Regions from separate parts of the Cronobacter turicensis genome, predicted to be linked through region 3. Evidence: predicted binding sites of a transcription regulator. Region 3 holds the regulator's gene; each other region holds the start of a gene.
What was found. The regulator sigma-54, encoded in region 3, starts transcription at its own class of promoters, with help from an activator protein. The targets are predictions, from matches to a motif close to GTTGGCACANNTTTCGCTNT.
Positions count from the first base shown of each region.

Region 1: a site for sigma-54 is predicted at 2,462-2,481, ahead of glnA (glutamate--ammonia ligase). Genes of this name have one in related genera too.
Region 2: a site for sigma-54 is predicted at 1,975-1,994, ahead of hypA (hydrogenase maturation nickel metallochaperone HypA). Genes of this name have one in related genera too.

Region 1 is NZ_CP165997.1:18,378-24,076, forward strand. Features, by position in the region: gene glnL (nitrogen regulation protein NR(II)) at 1-766, opposite strand, end outside; gene glnA (glutamate--ammonia ligase) at 965-2,374, opposite strand; gene typA (ribosome-dependent GTPase TypA) at 2,752-4,575, shown strand; gene ompL (porin OmpL) at 4,660-5,346, opposite strand; gene AB8W27_RS00110 (MFS transporter) at 5,421-5,699, opposite strand, start outside.
Region 2 is NZ_CP165997.1:2,379,500-2,385,198, forward strand. Features, by position in the region: gene hycC (formate hydrogenlyase subunit 3) at 1-649, opposite strand, end outside; gene AB8W27_RS11350 (4Fe-4S dicluster domain-containing protein) at 649-1,254, opposite strand; gene hycA (formate hydrogenlyase regulator HycA) at 1,337-1,801, opposite strand; gene hypA (hydrogenase maturation nickel metallochaperone HypA) at 2,035-2,385, shown strand; gene hypB (hydrogenase nickel incorporation protein HypB) at 2,389-3,261, shown strand; gene AB8W27_RS11370 (HypC/HybG/HupF family hydrogenase formation chaperone) at 3,252-3,530, shown strand; gene hypD (hydrogenase formation protein HypD) at 3,530-4,651, shown strand; gene hypE (hydrogenase expression/formation protein HypE) at 4,648-5,658, shown strand.
Region 3 is NZ_CP165997.1:3,938,196-3,943,894, forward strand. Features, by position in the region: gene kdsD (arabinose-5-phosphate isomerase KdsD) at 1-81, shown strand, start outside; gene kdsC (3-deoxy-manno-octulosonate-8-phosphatase KdsC) at 97-663, shown strand; gene lptC (LPS export ABC transporter periplasmic protein LptC) at 660-1,235, shown strand; gene lptA (lipopolysaccharide ABC transporter substrate-binding protein LptA) at 1,204-1,761, shown strand; gene lptB (LPS export ABC transporter ATP-binding protein) at 1,768-2,493, shown strand; gene rpoN (RNA polymerase factor sigma-54) at 2,589-4,028, shown strand; gene hpf (ribosome hibernation promoting factor) at 4,051-4,338, shown strand; gene ptsN (PTS IIA-like nitrogen regulatory protein PtsN) at 4,421-4,906, shown strand; gene rapZ (RNase adapter RapZ) at 4,971-5,699, shown strand, end outside.

The DNA of each region.
Region 1 (5,699 bases), 460 kb from region 3:
TTTCGCCCAGCGCCTGGAGCGCGTTACGCACGATATTCAGTAAGACCTGCTCTATCTGGTCCGGGTCATGGGTAAATTCCGGCAGGCTCGGATCGTAGTCGCGTACCAGGGTGACGTTTTCCGGCAGCTCCATAGAGACCAGCTTCACGACCCGCTCGGCCACTTTATGGATGCTTTCGGTCACGTGCATGCCCGGCTGCTGCGGCCCTAACAGACGGTCTACCAGATTACGCAGGCGGTCGGCCTGTTCGATAATGACTTTGGTGTATTCCGTCAGCGACGGATCGGGCAGGGCGCGGCTTAGCAGTTGCGCTGCGCCTCGCAGGCCGCCGAGCGGATTTTTGATTTCATGCGCCAGGCCGCGTACCAGGTCGCGCGCGGCGACTTGCTGGGCATGCTGGAGCTGTTCCTGGCTGAGACGCCGCTGATTATCCATCGGGGCCATCTCCAGCAGGATCAGGCCGTCCGGCAGACGTTGCGCCGTCAGGGAAAGAATGTGTGAACGACCGTCGATCACCAGCGTCACTTCGTTATCGGTAAATCCCTGCCCTGCGTTCAGGCTCTCCTGCATCAGGCTGATATTCAGAGAAAAATAACTCAGCAGCTCCGGTAAGGGCGTGCCATAAAGCTTACGTGAGCTTTGCGCGAGCAGCTGCTGCGCCGCCGGGTTGGCGTAATGCACCGCCAGTTCGTCGTCGACCAGTAAAATGCTATTGATTAATGCGTTAAGGATCTGCCCAGCATCGGGCAGCGTGCCTGTTGCCATTCAGCAGTCCCCCAGGGTTTGCACCATTTTAGTGCATTATAGCGTTTTAACGCTAAAAAGGGCGTTAAAACCGGTATCGGGTGGTGAAAAAAGCCCATCCGAAGATGGGCTAAAGTTTCCACGGCAACAAAAAACATTCGCGGATTTCACGCAGTGGCGACAACCTGAAATCCGCTGGCTATCAACATCAAAAAATTATTACACGCTGTAGTAGAGTTCGAACTCTACCGGGTGCGGCGTCATGCGAACGCGGTCGTTCTCTTCGATACGCAGCGCGATGTAAGCATCAATCGCATCGTCGGTGAACACGCCGCCTGCGGTCAGGAACTCGCGGTCCTGATCCAGCGCATGGAGGGCTTCTTCCAGAGAGCCGGCAACCTGCGGGATCTCTTTGGCTTCTTCCGGCGGCAGGTCATACAGGTTTTTATCCATCGCTTCGCCCGGGTGGATCTTGTTCTTGATGCCGTCAAGACCAGCCATCAGCAGGGCAGCGAAGCACAGGTACGGGTTAGCGGCCGGGTCCGGGAAGCGCACTTCGATACGACGCGCTTTCGGAGACGCCACGACCGGGATACGGATAGACGCAGAGCGGTTACGCGCGGAGTAAGCCAGCATCACCGGCGCTTCGTAGCCCGGGACCAGACGCTTGTAAGAGTTGGTGGTCGGGTTAGACAGGGCGTTAATCGCTTTAGCGTGTTTGATTACGCCGCCGATGTAGTACAGCGCCTGCTCAGAGAGACCAGCGTATTTGTCGCCAGAGAACAGGTTGGTGCCGTTTTTTGACAGCGACATGTGGCAGTGCATACCGGAGCCGTTATCGCCGAACATCGGTTTCGGCATAAAGGTCGCGGTTTTGCCGAAGCGGTGCGCGACGTTATGCACGACATATTTGTAGATCTGAATTTCGTCCGCTTTCTTGGTCATGGTGTTGAAGCGGGTCGCCACTTCGTTCTGACCAGCGGTGGCCACTTCGTGGTGGTGCGCTTCAACGACCAGGCCCATCTCTTCCATCACCAGACACATGGTGGAACGCAGATCCTGCGCGGAATCTACCGGCGGAACCGGGAAGTAACCGCCTTTCACGCCCGGACGGTGGCCTTTGTTGCCGCCTTCGTATTTGGTGGAGGAGTTCCACGCGCCTTCGATGTCGTCGATAGCGACATGAGAGCCGGAGATGGAGCTGCCGAAGCGGATGTCGTCAAACAGGAAGAACTCAGGTTCCGGCCCGAACAGAACGGTGTCCGCGATGCCGGTAGAGCGCAGGTACTCTTCCGCGCGCTTGGCGATAGAACGCGGGTCGCGATCGTAGCCCTGCATGGTGCCCGGCTCGAGGATATCGCAACGAATAATCAGGGTCGGTTCTTCGTAGAACGGGTCAATGACAGCGGTGGAGGCGTCCGGCATCAGCACCATGTCAGACTCATTGATGCCTTTCCAGCCACCGATGGAGGAACCATCGAACATTTTACCTTCTTCGAAGAAGTCGGCGTTTACCTGGTGGGCTGGGATGGTGACGTGCTGTTCTTTACCTTTAGTATCAGTGAAGCGCAGATCCACAAACTTCACTTCATGTTCATTCAGCATCGTCAGAACGTGTTCAGCGGACATACTTAACTCTCCCGGATTTGTCATTGTCGTCGTGGTAACGAGGTCTTCAGTACTTATTAAAATTGGCGTTGCCGCCCTGAATTCTTTAAAGCGAAATCTGTGCCAACTTTCAAATTCCCCCAAAAAGGCGCTATGATGCGTGTCATAGTGCAAAAGGGCTGCACCACGATGGAGAGATTGCACCAATATAGTGCCTGTGTGTAAAAACAAGCACTGTGTTGGTGCAATTTACGTTTAATAGCCCTTTTACCGCTGCGTGAAAAGGATCACAAAGCCTGGCGACAACACTTGTTTGCGTCAGATGATTGTGATCCTGTTTAGTCCTTCGATTAATACGTGTACAATAACGCGCTATTTCTAATGCCTGAGGCAAAGTTGTGATCGAAAAATTGCGTAACATCGCCATCATTGCGCACGTTGACCATGGTAAAACGACCCTGGTTGACAAGCTGCTGCAGCAATCCGGTACGTTCGACGAACGTGCTGAAACTCAAGAGCGCGTGATGGACTCCAACGATTTGGAGAAAGAGCGTGGGATTACCATCCTCGCGAAAAACACCGCGATCAAATGGAATGATTACCGTATCAATATCGTTGATACCCCAGGGCACGCCGACTTCGGTGGTGAAGTTGAACGTGTAATGTCCATGGTTGATTCCGTGCTGCTGGTGGTTGACGCATTTGACGGCCCCATGCCGCAAACGCGCTTCGTGACCAAGAAAGCATTTGCCCATGGCCTGAAACCTATCGTGGTTATCAACAAGGTTGACCGTCCGGGCGCGCGTCCTGACTGGGTTGTGGATCAGGTCTTTGACCTGTTCGTTAACCTCGACGCGACCGACGAACAGCTGGACTTCCCTATCGTTTACGCATCCGCGCTGAACGGTATCGCAGGTCTGGACCACAGCGACATGGCTGAAGACATGACCCCGTTGTATCAGGCGATTGTTGACCATGTACCGGCACCGGACGTCGATCTCGACGGCCCGCTGCAGATGCAGATCTCCCAGCTGGACTACAACAACTACGTTGGCGTCATTGGCATCGGCCGCATCAAACGCGGTAAAGTGAAGCCGAACCAGCAGGTCACTATCATTGATAGCGAAGGCAAAACCCGTAACGGTAAAGTCGGTAAAGTGCTGGGCCACCTGGGTCTGGAGCGTATCGATACCGATCTGGCGGAAGCTGGCGATATCATCGCGATTACCGGTCTTGGCGAGCTGAACATCTCCGACACCATCTGCGATCCGCAGAATGTCGAAGCGCTGCCGGCGCTGTCCGTTGATGAACCGACCGTTTCTATGTACTTCAACGTCAACACCTCTCCGTTCTGCGGTAAAGAAGGTAAATACGTTACCTCTCGTCAGATCCTTGACCGTCTGAACAAAGAGCTGGTGCACAACGTGGCGCTGCGCGTTGAAGAGACCGAAGATGCTGACGCGTTCCGCGTGTCGGGTCGTGGCGAACTGCACCTGTCTGTTCTTATCGAGAACATGCGTCGTGAAGGTTTCGAACTGGCGGTTTCCCGTCCGAAAGTTATCTTCCGTGAAATCGACGGCCGTAAACAAGAGCCGTTCGAGAACGTGACGCTGGACGTTGAAGAACAGCACCAGGGTTCTGTGATGCAGGCGCTGGGCGAGCGTAAAGGCGACCTGAAAAACATGAATCCGGACGGCAAAGGCCGCGTACGTCTCGACTACGTGATCCCAAGCCGTGGCCTGATCGGCTTCCGTTCTGAGTTCATGACCATGACCTCCGGTACTGGTCTGCTGTACTCCACCTTCAGCCACTACGACGATATCCGTCCGGGCGAAGTGGGCCAGCGTAACAACGGCGTACTGATCTCCAACGGTCAGGGTAAAGCGGTAGCGTTCGCGCTGTTCGGTCTGCAGGATCGCGGCAAGCTGTTCCTGGGTCACGGTGCTGAAGTCTATGAAGGCCAGATCATCGGTATTCACAGCCGTTCTAACGACCTGACGGTAAACTGCCTGACCGGTAAGAAACTGACCAACATGCGCGCGTCCGGTACGGACGAAGCGACGGTTCTGGTTCCGCCGATCAAAATGACGCTGGAGCAGGCGCTGGAATTCATCGATGACGATGAACTGGTTGAAGTGACTCCGCTGTCTGTGCGTATCCGTAAACGTCACCTGACGGAAAACGATCGTAAGCGTGCCATGCGCGGTGCGAAAGAAGAGTAATACGGCGCATCCGTAAACCGGGCAGGCGTTCGCGCCGCCCGGTATGAATAAAAAGCCGCTGAATCTTCAGCGGCTTTTTTTATGTCAGAACGAATACCGTAACCCCAGGCGGAGCCGGTACTGTTCACGGTGATAGTCATTCCAGCGGTCCAGCCACTGCAACTCAAGGTAGGGCAGCCAGTGCTGATCGAGTTTATAGCGAAAGCCGTTGGTGATTTCCCAGTGGTGATCTTTGCCGTTTTTACTGTGGTAATCATTCACCCGCTGAAAGAAGTGCGGCTCGAATGTATACGCGAGCTTATCCGTGACGTTAAAATTCCAGTAATTGGCGAATTCATGCGTGTCGTTTTTATCCATTTGGCCATTAAAGTCCGGCGTATCGTAATTATTGTGGTTATAACGATAGCGGACGGTCAGATTAAACCAGGGCGTAAATTTATAGTTGGTGTCTAAATAGAGCGCGCCGCCAGAGCCGTCGATACTGTCATTAATCAGCCCACCGGGCTGGAACGTCAGGTTTTCCGTGGGTTTAAATAACGGATACCAGCCTTCGATTTCATTATAGCTGTGCTTGATCTCGTCCCATTTCCCTACATTGTAGGCATTGGTGGCCATCAGACCGGCACCCATATCAAAGTTATAGCCCACGCGCAGGATAACCTCGTGCAATTCCGAGGCGGTGTTATACGCTTCACGAGTTTCGACATAAGCTCCCGCGAAAGCCGCGCAGGGCACAGACGAACAGAGCAGTGCGGTTGCGATTCTCTTCATAGTATTTCCCTATAACACGTACAGAAAAGCCGCCCCCTCTGTAAACAGAAGGGGAGGAGCGTAAATGTTTATCGTTATAAAGTGACGGCTGACGCTTTATTGTCGGTGTTGACTTCCGGGGCGGCGGCGACATATTTCTTCCGCCTGGCGATTTCCTCAATAATAAAGGCGAAGCGCTGTTCATTGAGCTTATAAAACAGACCCATGATAACGGCGGCAGCCAGCGCCAGCCCGCAGGGCCAGAGGAAAATTAGCTGGCGCAGGCCATCAAGCGTCCCGGGCGTTTGCAGCGCATTCGGCACATAGCCAATCTCCGTGAGCATAATACCGGGCAGAAACCCCGCCAGCGCGGC
Region 2 (5,699 bases), 1.6 Mb from region 3:
CGCCGTGCAGCGGGATTACGCCTGCGAGCAGCCCGAAGCCCGTCAGTCCCAGCAGCCAGATGATGGCGCCGAACGGCTGCCCGGCAGTGAGCGAGCTTAACGCCAGCATGTCGAGCGTGCCGTACTGTCGCCACAGCAGCCAGCAGGCGAGCGCCAGCAGCAGCGTGCCGAGACGCCCCAGTGCAAACCAGAGCTTGCCGCCCGCGCTGTCGCCGGTCAGGAACACGGCGGCAAGCGCCATGATTTCCGCCATCGCCACCAGCGTCGCGAGGCTCTGGGCGGTAACCGCGAGCGTCGCGGCGCCAAGCAGCAGGTTGATAAGCGCCCCGCTGGCGCGCGCCTGCCCGTCGCGCGGGGTGATAAGCGTAAACAGGCAAATAAAGAAGCCCGGCAGGCCGAGTGTCGCAAGCCAGATTGCGTTAAAGGCGGTGAGATGCACCGCGAGCGAGCCGATATGCGTCGTAAGCGGCCCGTCGTTGACGTTGAGCAGCAGCCCGCCGCCCGTCGCCAGCGCGCACAGGCAACCCAGCGCGCCGCCAAGACCGGCAAGCCGTGCGCTGAGCGGCTTATGCCAGGCGCTCAGCAGCGCGAGCGCAAGCCCGGCGCCAAAGGCCGCCAGCGCGCCCTGATATAAGAAAATCGCGTTCATTATTCTCCTCCGCGCGGTTGCAGCAGCAGCGATAAGTCGCCGAGATCGGCATTAATGGTCAGTTCGCGTTTACGGCGGCTGGCGCGGGCGATGTCGTGGTTATCAACAAGCTTCAGCGCGCCGGTTGGACAGGTGCGTATGCAGGCCGGGCCGTCAGCGTCGAACTGGCAGAGATCGCACTTCACCGCAACAGCGCGCACGCCAGGCGTCCAGTCGAGAAACGCGCCGACGCGCGCAGGCGCAGGCGGCGCGGGGGGCGCTTTCGGGCTGTTGACGTTAGCGGGGATATGCAGCGGGCGGCTGCCGGAGAATTCAATCGCGCCGAACGGACAGGCGATGCCGCACAGTTTGCAGCTCACGCACAGGCTTTCATTGAGCTGAATCGCCCCCGCCTCGCGCGTGATGGCGTTCACCGGACAGACCTGCGCGCAGGGCGCGTCTTCGCAGTGGTGGCAAAGCTGTGGGGCGGAATCTTTTTGGTTACGCATAACCGTCAGGCGCGGCCTGGATTGCAGTCCATGCAGGCGGTGCGTCTCTGAACAGGCAGCCTCGCAGGTGTGGCAGCCGATGCAAAGCGTGGAGTCGGCAATGATAAAACGGTTCACCAGGTGTTCCTCAGGTGATGGACATTTTTGACGAAAAGTGACGACGACGGACGATTTCGACAGTCGGCGACACGTCGCCCGGTTAATGTGACGACGCGTCGCGGGCCGCCAGGATCTCGCTGATATGCAGCGGCGTGTCGTGCTGGACGGCGTCATACAACCCGTCGTACAGCGCGCCGATTTTGTCGAGGTAGTGCGCCAGCACCCGCTCGCGGTCGCGGATATCCACCGCGCCATCCAGCATGCCTTTTGCGTCAAGCTGTGCGGTGGCGAGCAGCGTCTCTTCGCTGCCGTCGCGGCGGGCTATCAGGTAGTTAATGGTGCGGCAGTGAAAGCCTTCGGCCTGCTCCACGCGGATGGCGAAATGCTCAAAGAGAAAGAAGCACAACCCGTTTTGCGGCTCGCAGCCGAGCGAGTGATGCAGCTTCTGACGCGACAGCGTAATGGCCTGGACCAGCGTATTGCAGTAGGTGTGCCAGTGCGTCTGTAACGCGCGGTGACGGTCGGCGATAAACTCCGCCTTCTGGCTTAGTTCGGACAGGATCATAGTGGTTAGCTCATTTAACAGAGATAACCCTCTGTAGCAGGAACCATGCCATTTTTTAATTATCTGTTTTTAATAGATTTATTCTGAAACGTCACGTCACGCCGTCTGTCATGACATGTCATTTCGACAGCCTCGACACCCGCCGCGACAGCCTTCCGCCACCCTTCTCCCGCGCTGGCACCGTTATTGCATTGCTTATGGCATTCGCAAACGCAAAGCGTACCGGAGGCGTTATGCACGAACTCACCCTCTGCCAGCGGGCAGTGGAAATTATTGAACAGCAGGCGCAGCAGCTTGGCGCACGCAAGGTCACCGGCGTATGGCTGGAAATCGGCGCGTTCTCCTGCGTCGAGCGCAGCGCGCTGGAGTTTTGCTTTGATCTGGCGTGCCGCGACACCCGCGCCGAGGGCTGCGCGCTGCATTTAAGCCAGCAGGAGGCGCAGTGCTGGTGCCCCCACTGCCAGCGGAATGTCGAGTTACTCACGATGCTGGTACGCCGCTGCCCGCATTGTCACAGCGCGGATCTGCGCATCGATGCCGATGACAGCGTGCAAATCAAGCGTCTGGAAATAGAACAGGAGTAGAAGATGTGTACGACCTGCGGTTGCCAGCACGGCAACCTTTATATAGAAGGCGATGAGCGCAACCCGCACTCGCCGTTTCGCGCCGCCCCCTTTGCCGCCGCGCCGCGCGCCGCGGCCCCCATCGCCACGATAAGCCTCAACACGTTCTCGCCTGAAATAGCGCCAGATGGCGCTCTCGATTACGGCCACGGCGAAGCGGGCACCCATGCGCCTGGCCTGAGCCAGCGCAAAATGGTGGAGATTGAAATCAACGTGCTCGATAAAAATAACCAGATTGCGCAGCGCAACCGCCAGCGGCTCGCCGCGCGCGGTCAACTGGCGCTGAATCTGGTCTCCAGCCCCGGTTCCGGCAAAACGACGCTGCTCACCGAGACGCTCAAACGCCTGCTCGATACCACGCCCTGCGCCGTTATCGAAGGCGATCAGCAGACGGTGAACGACGCCGAGCGCATTCGCGCCACCGGCACCCCGGCGATACAGGTTAATACCGGCAAAGGGTGTCATCTCGACGCACAGATGGTTCAGGAGGCGATGGCGCGCCTGCCGCTTGCCGATAACGGCGTGCTGTTTATTGAAAACGTCGGCAACCTGGTCTGCCCGGCGGGATTTGATCTCGGCGAGCGTCACAAAGTGGCGGTGCTCTCCGTGACCGAGGGCGAAGATAAGCCGCTCAAGTACCCGCATATGTTCGCCGCCGCCTCGCTGATGCTGCTCAATAAAATCGATCTGCTGCCGTACCTGAACTTCGACGTCGAGCAATGCATGGCGTACGCGCGCCAGGTCAACCCGAATATCACTATCCTGCTGGTCTCCGCCATGCGCGGCGACGGCATGAACGCGTGGCTCGCCTGGCTGGAGGAACAGCGATGTGCATAGGCATTCCGGGGCAGGTCTGCGAACTGCTCTCAGACAATCTCGCCCGCGTCGAGGTGTGCGGCGTGCGGCGTGATGTCGATTTAACGCTGGTAGGCACGCATGACGATAACGGCCAGCCGCGCCTCGGCCAGTGGGTACTGGTGCATGTCGGTTTCGCCATGAGCCTGATTAATGAGCGCGAGGCGCGCGACACGCTGGAGGCGCTGCAAACCATGTTTGAGGTGGAGCCGGATGTCGGCGCGCTGCTGTATGGCGAGGAGAACCGCTGATGCGTTATGTCGATGAATACCGCAACCCGGAACGGGTGCTGCGCCTGATGGACCGGCTGTGCGAACGCGCGCCGCTCTTAAACCACACGGCGCAGAAACCGCTGCGTATCATGGAGGTGTGCGGCGGCCACACCCACGCCATTTTTAAATTTGGCCTCGATCGCTTGCTGCCGGAGAACATTGAGTTTATCCACGGCCCCGGCTGCCCGGTCTGCGTGCTGCCGATGGGACGCATCGACAACGCCACCGAAATCGCCCGCCGTCCCGGCGTTATCTTCTGCACCTTCGGCGACGCCATGCGCGTGCCGGGCAAAAACGGCTCGCTGCTCCAGGCGAGAGCCCAGGGCGCGGACGTGCGTATCGTCTATTCGCCGATGGACGCGCTGAAAATCGCCGAACAGCAGCCAGAGCGCGACGTGGTGTTTTTCGGTTTAGGCTTTGAAACCACCATGCCCGCCACGGCGCTGACGCTTATTCAGGCGAAAGCGCGCGGCGTGCGCAATTTTTACTTTTTCTGCCAGCACATTACGCTTATCCCGACGCTGCAAAGCCTGCTGGAGCAGCCGGATAACCAGATTGACGCGTTTCTGGCGCCAGGGCATGTCAGCATGGTGATAGGCACCGACCCGTATGATTTCATCGCCGGGCGTTTCGCGCGCCCGCTGGTGGTGGCCGGTTTCGAGCCGCTGGATCTGTTACAGGGCGTGCTGATGCTGGTCGAGCAGCGTATCGCCGGAGAAAGCCGCGTGGAAAACCAGTACCGCCGCGTGGTGCCGGACGCGGGCAACCCGGCGGCGCAGCAGGCGATCGACACGGTGTTTCACGTCGAGGGCGACAGCGAATGGCGCGGGCTGGGGGTGATCCGCCACTCCGGCGTGCGGCTTCGCGCGCCGTTTCAAGCCTTTGACGCCGAGGCGCATTTCGCGCCCGCGCCGCAGCAGGTCAACGATTCCCCCGAAGCCCGCTGCGGCGAGGTGCTGACAGGCCGCTGTAAACCGGCCCAGTGCCCGCTCTTCGGCGCCCGCTGTAACCCGCAAAACGCCTTCGGCGCGCTAATGGTCTCCTCCGAAGGAGCCTGCGCCGCCTGGTATCAGTATCGTTCAGAGGAGTGCGACGCATGAACACCATTACTCTCGCCCACGGCAGCGGCGGCCAGGCGATGCAGCAGTTGATCGACCGCCTGTTTATGCAGGCATTTGAAAATCCGTGGCTGGCGGAGCAGGAAGATCAGGCGCGCCTGCCGCTTGCCGAACTGACGGCCAGAGGCGACCGGCTGGCGTTTTCCACCGACAGCTATGTTATCGACCCGCTGTTTTTCCCCGGCGGCGACATCGGCAAGCTCGCGATTTGCGGCACGGCCAATGATGTCGCAGTAAGCGGCGCCGTGCCGCGCTGGCTCTCCTGCGGTTTTATTCTTGAAGAGGGTCTGGAGATGGCGACGCTTGAAAAAGTGGCCCACAGCATGGCCGCGACGGCGCGCGCGGCAGGCATCCAGATAGTCACCGGCGATACCAAAGTGGTGCCGCGCGGCGCGGCGGATAAACTCTTTATCAATACTGCCGGGCTTGGGGCTATCCCCGCCGATATTCACTGGGGCGCGCGGCAGCTGGCGCCCGGCGACGTGCTGCTGGTCTCCGGCACGCTCGGCGATCACGGCGCGACTATCCTTAACCTGCGTGAACAGCTGGGGCTTGAAGGGGAACTGGCGAGCGACTGCGCCCTGCTCTCGCCGCTGATTCAGCAGTTGCGCGCCGTGCCGGGCGTGAAAGCCCTGCGCGACGCCACTCGTGGCGGGGTCAACGCCGTAGTGCATGAGTTCGCGGCAAGCGCGGGCTGCGGCATTGAGTTACAGGAGCGCGCGCTGCCGCTGAAACCCGCCGTGCGCGGCGTCTGCGAGCTGCTCGGTCTGGATGCGCTGAATTTCGCTAACGAGGGAAAACTGGTGATTGGCGTGGCGCGCGAGGCGGCGCAACATGCGCTGGCGGCGCTGCGCGCGCACCCGCTTGGGCAGGATGCGACTATGATTGGTGAGGTGGTGGCGCAAAAAGGGGTGCGTCTCGCCGGAATTTATGGCGTAAAGCGCACGCTTGATCTGCCGCATAGCGAACCTTTACCCCGGATCTGTTAAACCCTGTTTTTGCGCAAGAACCTGATAAACAGGCTGTGCCT
Region 3 (5,699 bases):
ACTTCCGTCATGGTGGCTGATGGCGACCAGTTGCGCGGTGTGATACATATGCATGATTTGCTGCGCGCAGGCGTGGTGTAACAAAGGAAAGGTTTAATGAGTAACCCTGATGGCGCCATCTCTACCTGCTATGGGCCGGTGAGCGCGCAGATCATTGCGCGGGCGGCGCAAATCCGCCTGCTGATTCTGGATGTCGACGGCGTGATGTCCGACGGCCTGATTTACATGGGCAACAGCGGCGAAGAGTTAAAAGCCTTCAACGTGCGCGACGGCTACGGCATTCGCTGCGCGCTGACGTCCGGCATTGAGGTCGCGATTATCACCGGACGTAAAGCGAAACTGCTGGAAGATCGCTGCGAGACGCTCGGCATTACGCATCTTTACCAGGGGCAATCCGATAAGCTCATCGCTTACCGGCAACTGCTGGAAAAGCTGGCGCTTTCTCCAGAAAATGTGGCTTATGTCGGCGATGATTTGATTGACTGGCCGGTAATGGCGCAGGTCGGGCTAAGCGTCGCGGTAGCGGATGCGCATCCGCTGCTCACGCCGAAAGCCGATTACGTCACCCATATTGCAGGCGGCCGCGGCGCGGTGCGCGAAGTGTGCGATCTCCTGCTGCTGGCGCAGGGCAAACTAGATGAGGCCATAGGGCAATCCATATGAGTAAGACCAGACGCTGGGTAATTATCCTGCTGGCGCTGGCCGCGCTGGTGCTGATTGGCATTAACCTGGCCGATCAGGATGAGGCCGGCCCAACGACGGTAAACAGCAACGAGCCGACCTATCAGAGCGAGCAGTCGAATACCGTTGTCTATAGCCCGGAAGGCGCGCTGAACTACCGCCTGGTCGCGCAACACGTTGAATATTTTTCCGAAGACGGCGTCTCCTGGTTTACACAGCCGGTAATGACCACCTTCGATGCCAATAAAGTGCCGACCTGGTCGGTCAAGGCGGATCGTGCCAAACTGACCAATGACAGGATGCTCTATCTCACCGGTCATGTGGAAGTGAACGCGCTGACGCCCGATTCACAGTTACGCAAAATTACGACCGACAAGGCGGAGATTAACCTGGTCACCCAGGACGTTACCTCTGATACGCTTGTTACTCTTTACGGCACCAGCTTTAATTCCAGCGGCCTGAAAATGCGCGGGAACCTTCGCAGCAAAAATGCCGAGCTGATTGAAAAGGTTAGAACCTCCTATGAAATCCAGAATAAACAAACTCAGCCTTAATCTCGTACTGACCAGTACGCTGCTGGCGGCAGGCTTCCCGGCGTTCGCGCTGACGGGCGATACCGAACAGCCTATCCACATTGAATCTGACCAGCAGTCGCTGGATATGCAGGGCAATGTCGTCACCTTCACCGGTAATGTCGTGGTAACGCAGGGCACGATTAAAATCAACGCCGATAAAGTCGTCGTGACGCGCCCGAGCGGTGATAAAGGCAAAGAGGTGATTGACGGTTACGGCAATCCGGCCACGTTCTACCAGATGCAGGACAACGGCAAACCGGTGAAAGGCCACGCCTCCACAATGCACTACGAGTTGCAAAGCGATTTCGTGGTGCTGACCGGCAACGCCTATCTTGAGCAGCTCGACAGCAACATCAAAGGCGACAAAATCACGTATCTCGTGAAAGAGCAGAAGATGCAGGCGTTCAGCGAGAAAGGCAAACGCGTCACCACCGTACTGGTGCCATCGCAGCTGCAAAATAAAGACGGCGCCGCTCAGGCGCCGGCCCAGAAAAAGAGTAATTAAACCCCTATGGCAACCCTCATTGCGAAACACCTGGCAAAAGCCTACAAAGGCCGCCGCGTAGTGGAAGATGTCAGCCTGACGGTAAATTCAGGCGAGATTGTCGGCCTGCTTGGCCCCAACGGCGCGGGCAAAACCACGACGTTCTATATGGTGGTGGGCATCGTTCAGCGCGACGCGGGCGACATCATCATTGATGATGAAGATATCAGCCTGCTGCCGCTGCACGCCCGCGCGCGTCGCGGCATCGGCTATCTGCCGCAGGAAGCGTCGATTTTCCGCCGCCTGAGCGTCTATGACAACCTGATGGCCGTCCTGCAAATTCGCGACGACCTCAGCACCGAGCAGCGCGAAGATCGCGCCAAAGAGCTGATGGAAGAGTTTCACATCGACCATCTGCGCGACAGCCTCGGCCAGTCGCTCTCCGGCGGTGAACGCCGTCGCGTCGAGATTGCCCGCGCGCTGGCCGCGAACCCGAAATTCATTCTGCTTGATGAACCGTTCGCCGGCGTCGACCCGATTTCGGTCATCGACATTAAACGCATCATTGAGCATCTGCGCGACAGCGGCCTCGGCGTGCTGATTACCGACCACAACGTGCGTGAAACGCTGGCGGTCTGCGAGCGCGCTTACATCGTCAGCCAGGGCCACCTTATCGCCCACGGCACCCCTGAAGATATCCTGCAGGACGAACAGGTTAAACGCGTATACCTTGGGGAAGAGTTCAGACTCTGATAGGGTAGAGCAACAGGCAGAAACGGCGCGCTACCCGGCGCGCCCTGCCGCAACAGGTCTTTTGACGTTTACACCTGAGGATTTTTGCTCTGAATATGAAGCAAGGTTTGCAACTAAGGCTAAGCCAACAGCTCGCCATGACGCCGCAGTTGCAGCAGGCCATCCGCTTGTTGCAATTGTCCACGCTGGAGCTTCAGCAGGAGCTGCAACAGGCGCTGGAGAGCAATCCCCTGCTTGAGCAAACCGACATTCACGACGAAATTGCCACTCAGGAAACGCAGGACAGCGAAGGGCTGGATACTGCCGAAGCGCTGGAACAAAAAGAGATGCCCGACGAGCTGCCGCTTGACGCCAGCTGGGATGAAATCTACACCGCGGGCACCCCGTCTGGCACCGGCACTGACTATATCGATGACGAGCTGCCGGTTTATCAGGGCGAAACCACCCAGAGCCTGCAGGATTACCTGATGTGGCAGGTGCAGTTAACGCCCTTTACTGATACCGATCGCGCCATCGCCACGGCGATTGTCGATGCGGTGGACGATACCGGCTATCTCACCGTAACGGTGCAGGATATTCTCGACGGCATGGGCGATAACGATGACGACATCGGCCCTGAAGAGATCGAAGCCGTACTCAAGCGCGTTCAGCGTTTCGATCCGGTAGGCGTCGCCGCCCGCGATCTGCGCGACTGCCTGTTGATCCAGCTTTCGCAGTTTAGCGCCGAAACCCCTTTTCTCGCGCAGGCGCGCCAGATCGTCAGCGATCACCTCGATCTGCTGGCCAATCATGATTTCCGCAGCCTGATGCGTGTCACACGCCTTAAAGAAGACGTGCTGAAAGAAGCGGTCAATCTTATTCAGTCGCTCGATCCGCGCCCCGGACAGTCGATCCAGACCGGCGAGCCGGAATATGTCATCCCGGACGTGCTGGTGCGCAAGCATAACGGCCGCTGGACGGTCGAACTCAATGCCGACAGCATCCCCCGGCTCAAAATCAATCAGCAGTACGCCGCCATGTCTGGCAGCGCGCGTAACGAATCCGACAGCCAGTTCATCCGCAGCAATCTTCAGGAAGCTAAATGGCTTATCAAAAGTCTGGAGAGCCGTAACGACACGCTGCTGCGCGTCAGCCGTTGCATCGTCGAACAGCAGCAAGCGTTCTTCGATCAGGGCGAAGAGTATATGAAGCCGATGGTGCTGGCCGATATTGCTCAGGCGGTTGAGATGCATGAATCCACCATCTCCCGCGTCACCACGCAAAAATATCTGCACAGCCCGCGCGGCATCTTTGAATTAAAGTATTTTTTCTCAAGCCACGTGAACACTGAGGGCGGCGGCGAAGCCTCGTCCACGGCAATCCGCGCGCTGGTGAAAAAGTTGATTGCAGCGGAAAACCCCGCGAAACCCTTAAGCGACAGCAAGCTAACGTCTATGCTGTCAGAACAAGGAATCATGGTGGCCCGCCGTACCGTTGCGAAGTATCGAGAATCTTTATCCATACCGCCGTCAAATCAGCGCAAACAGCTGGTCTGACCCAACCGATAAGGAAGACACTATGCAGCTCAACATCACAGGACATAACGTCGAAATTACTGAAGCGTTGCGCGACTTCGTTAACGCCAAGTTCGCCAAGCTGGAGCAGTATTTCGAAAGGATTAATCAGGTCTATATTGTGCTGAAGGTGGAAAAGGTGACCCAAATCGCCGACGCCACCCTGCATGTGAACGGCGGGGAGCTGCATGCCAGTTCGGAAGGGCAGGATATGTACGCCGCGATTGACGGTTTGATTGATAAACTGGCGCGGCAGCTCACTAAACATAAAGATAAACTGAAACAACATTAATTGTCCGGGCGTTGCGCTGGGACATCGGCGGCTCGCGGCCCGTGCGGCGAGCCGCCGCACCAGAAAACGCTTAGGTGAAATTATGATGAATAATGATACGGCTCTGCCATTGAGCAATGTTTTAAACCAGGAATGCACCCGCAGCGGCGTACACTGCCAGAGCAAAAAACGCGCCCTGGAGATTATCAGCGAGCTGGCGGCAAAGCAGCTCAGCCTGCCGCCGCAGGTCGTCTTTGAAGCGATCCTCACCCGTGAGCGGATGGGCAGTACCGGAATTGGCAACGGCATCGCCATTCCGCACGGCAAACTTGAAGAAGATACGCTGCGCGCCGTCGGCGTTTTCGTCCAGCTCGAAACGCCCATCCCTTTCGACGCCATTGATAACCAGCCCGTCGATTTACTCTTTGCATTGCTGGTGCCGGCAGATCAAACCAAAACGCATCTGCATACGCTCTCTCTGGTGGCCAAAAGACTGGCGGACAAAACGATTTGTCGCCGTCTGCGCGCCGCGCAAAGCGATGAAGAGCTCTACCAGATAATCACTGAAACCAGTGAAGAGAATGAATGACCGTGCCGAGAGGCACAACCCAGGAGGCACCGGTTACCCGGTCTGAAGTGTGGAGAAACAGCAGATGGTTCTGATGATCGTCAGTGGACGTTCAGGGTCAGGGAAATCGGTCGCCCTGCGTGCACTGGAAGATATGGGGTTCTACTGCGTCGATAACCTGCCTGTCGTGCTGCTGCCTGAACTGGCGCGCACGCTTTCGGAAAGGCAGATATCCGCCGCGGTGAGCATCGACGTTCGCAATATGCCGGAATCCCCGGAGGTGTTTGAGCAGGCGATGAACAACCTGCCGGACGCGTTCTCTCCGCAACTGCTGTTCCTCGACGCCGATCGCAATACGCTAATCCGCCGCTACAGCGACACGCGTCGCCTGCACCCGCTCTCCAGCAAAAATTTGTCGCTGGAAAGCGCCATTGATGAAGAGAACGATTTGCTGGAGCCGCTGCGATCGCGGGCGGATCTTATCGTCGATACGTCGGAAATGTCGGTGCATGAACTGGCGGAGATGCTGCGTACCCGTCTGCTGGGCAAGCGCGAGCGCGAACTTACGATGGTGTTTGAGTCATTCGGCTTTAAACACGGCATTCCTATCGACGCCGATTACGTTTTCGACGTGCGCTTCCTGCCGAACCCGCACTGGGACCCGAAACTGCGCCCGATGACCGGCCTTGATAAGCCCGTCGCGGCGTTTCTCGATCGCCATACGGAAGTTCACAACTTCATCTACCAGACGCGCAGCTATCTGGAACTCTGGCTGCCGATGCTGGAAACCAACAATCGCAGCTATCTGACCGTC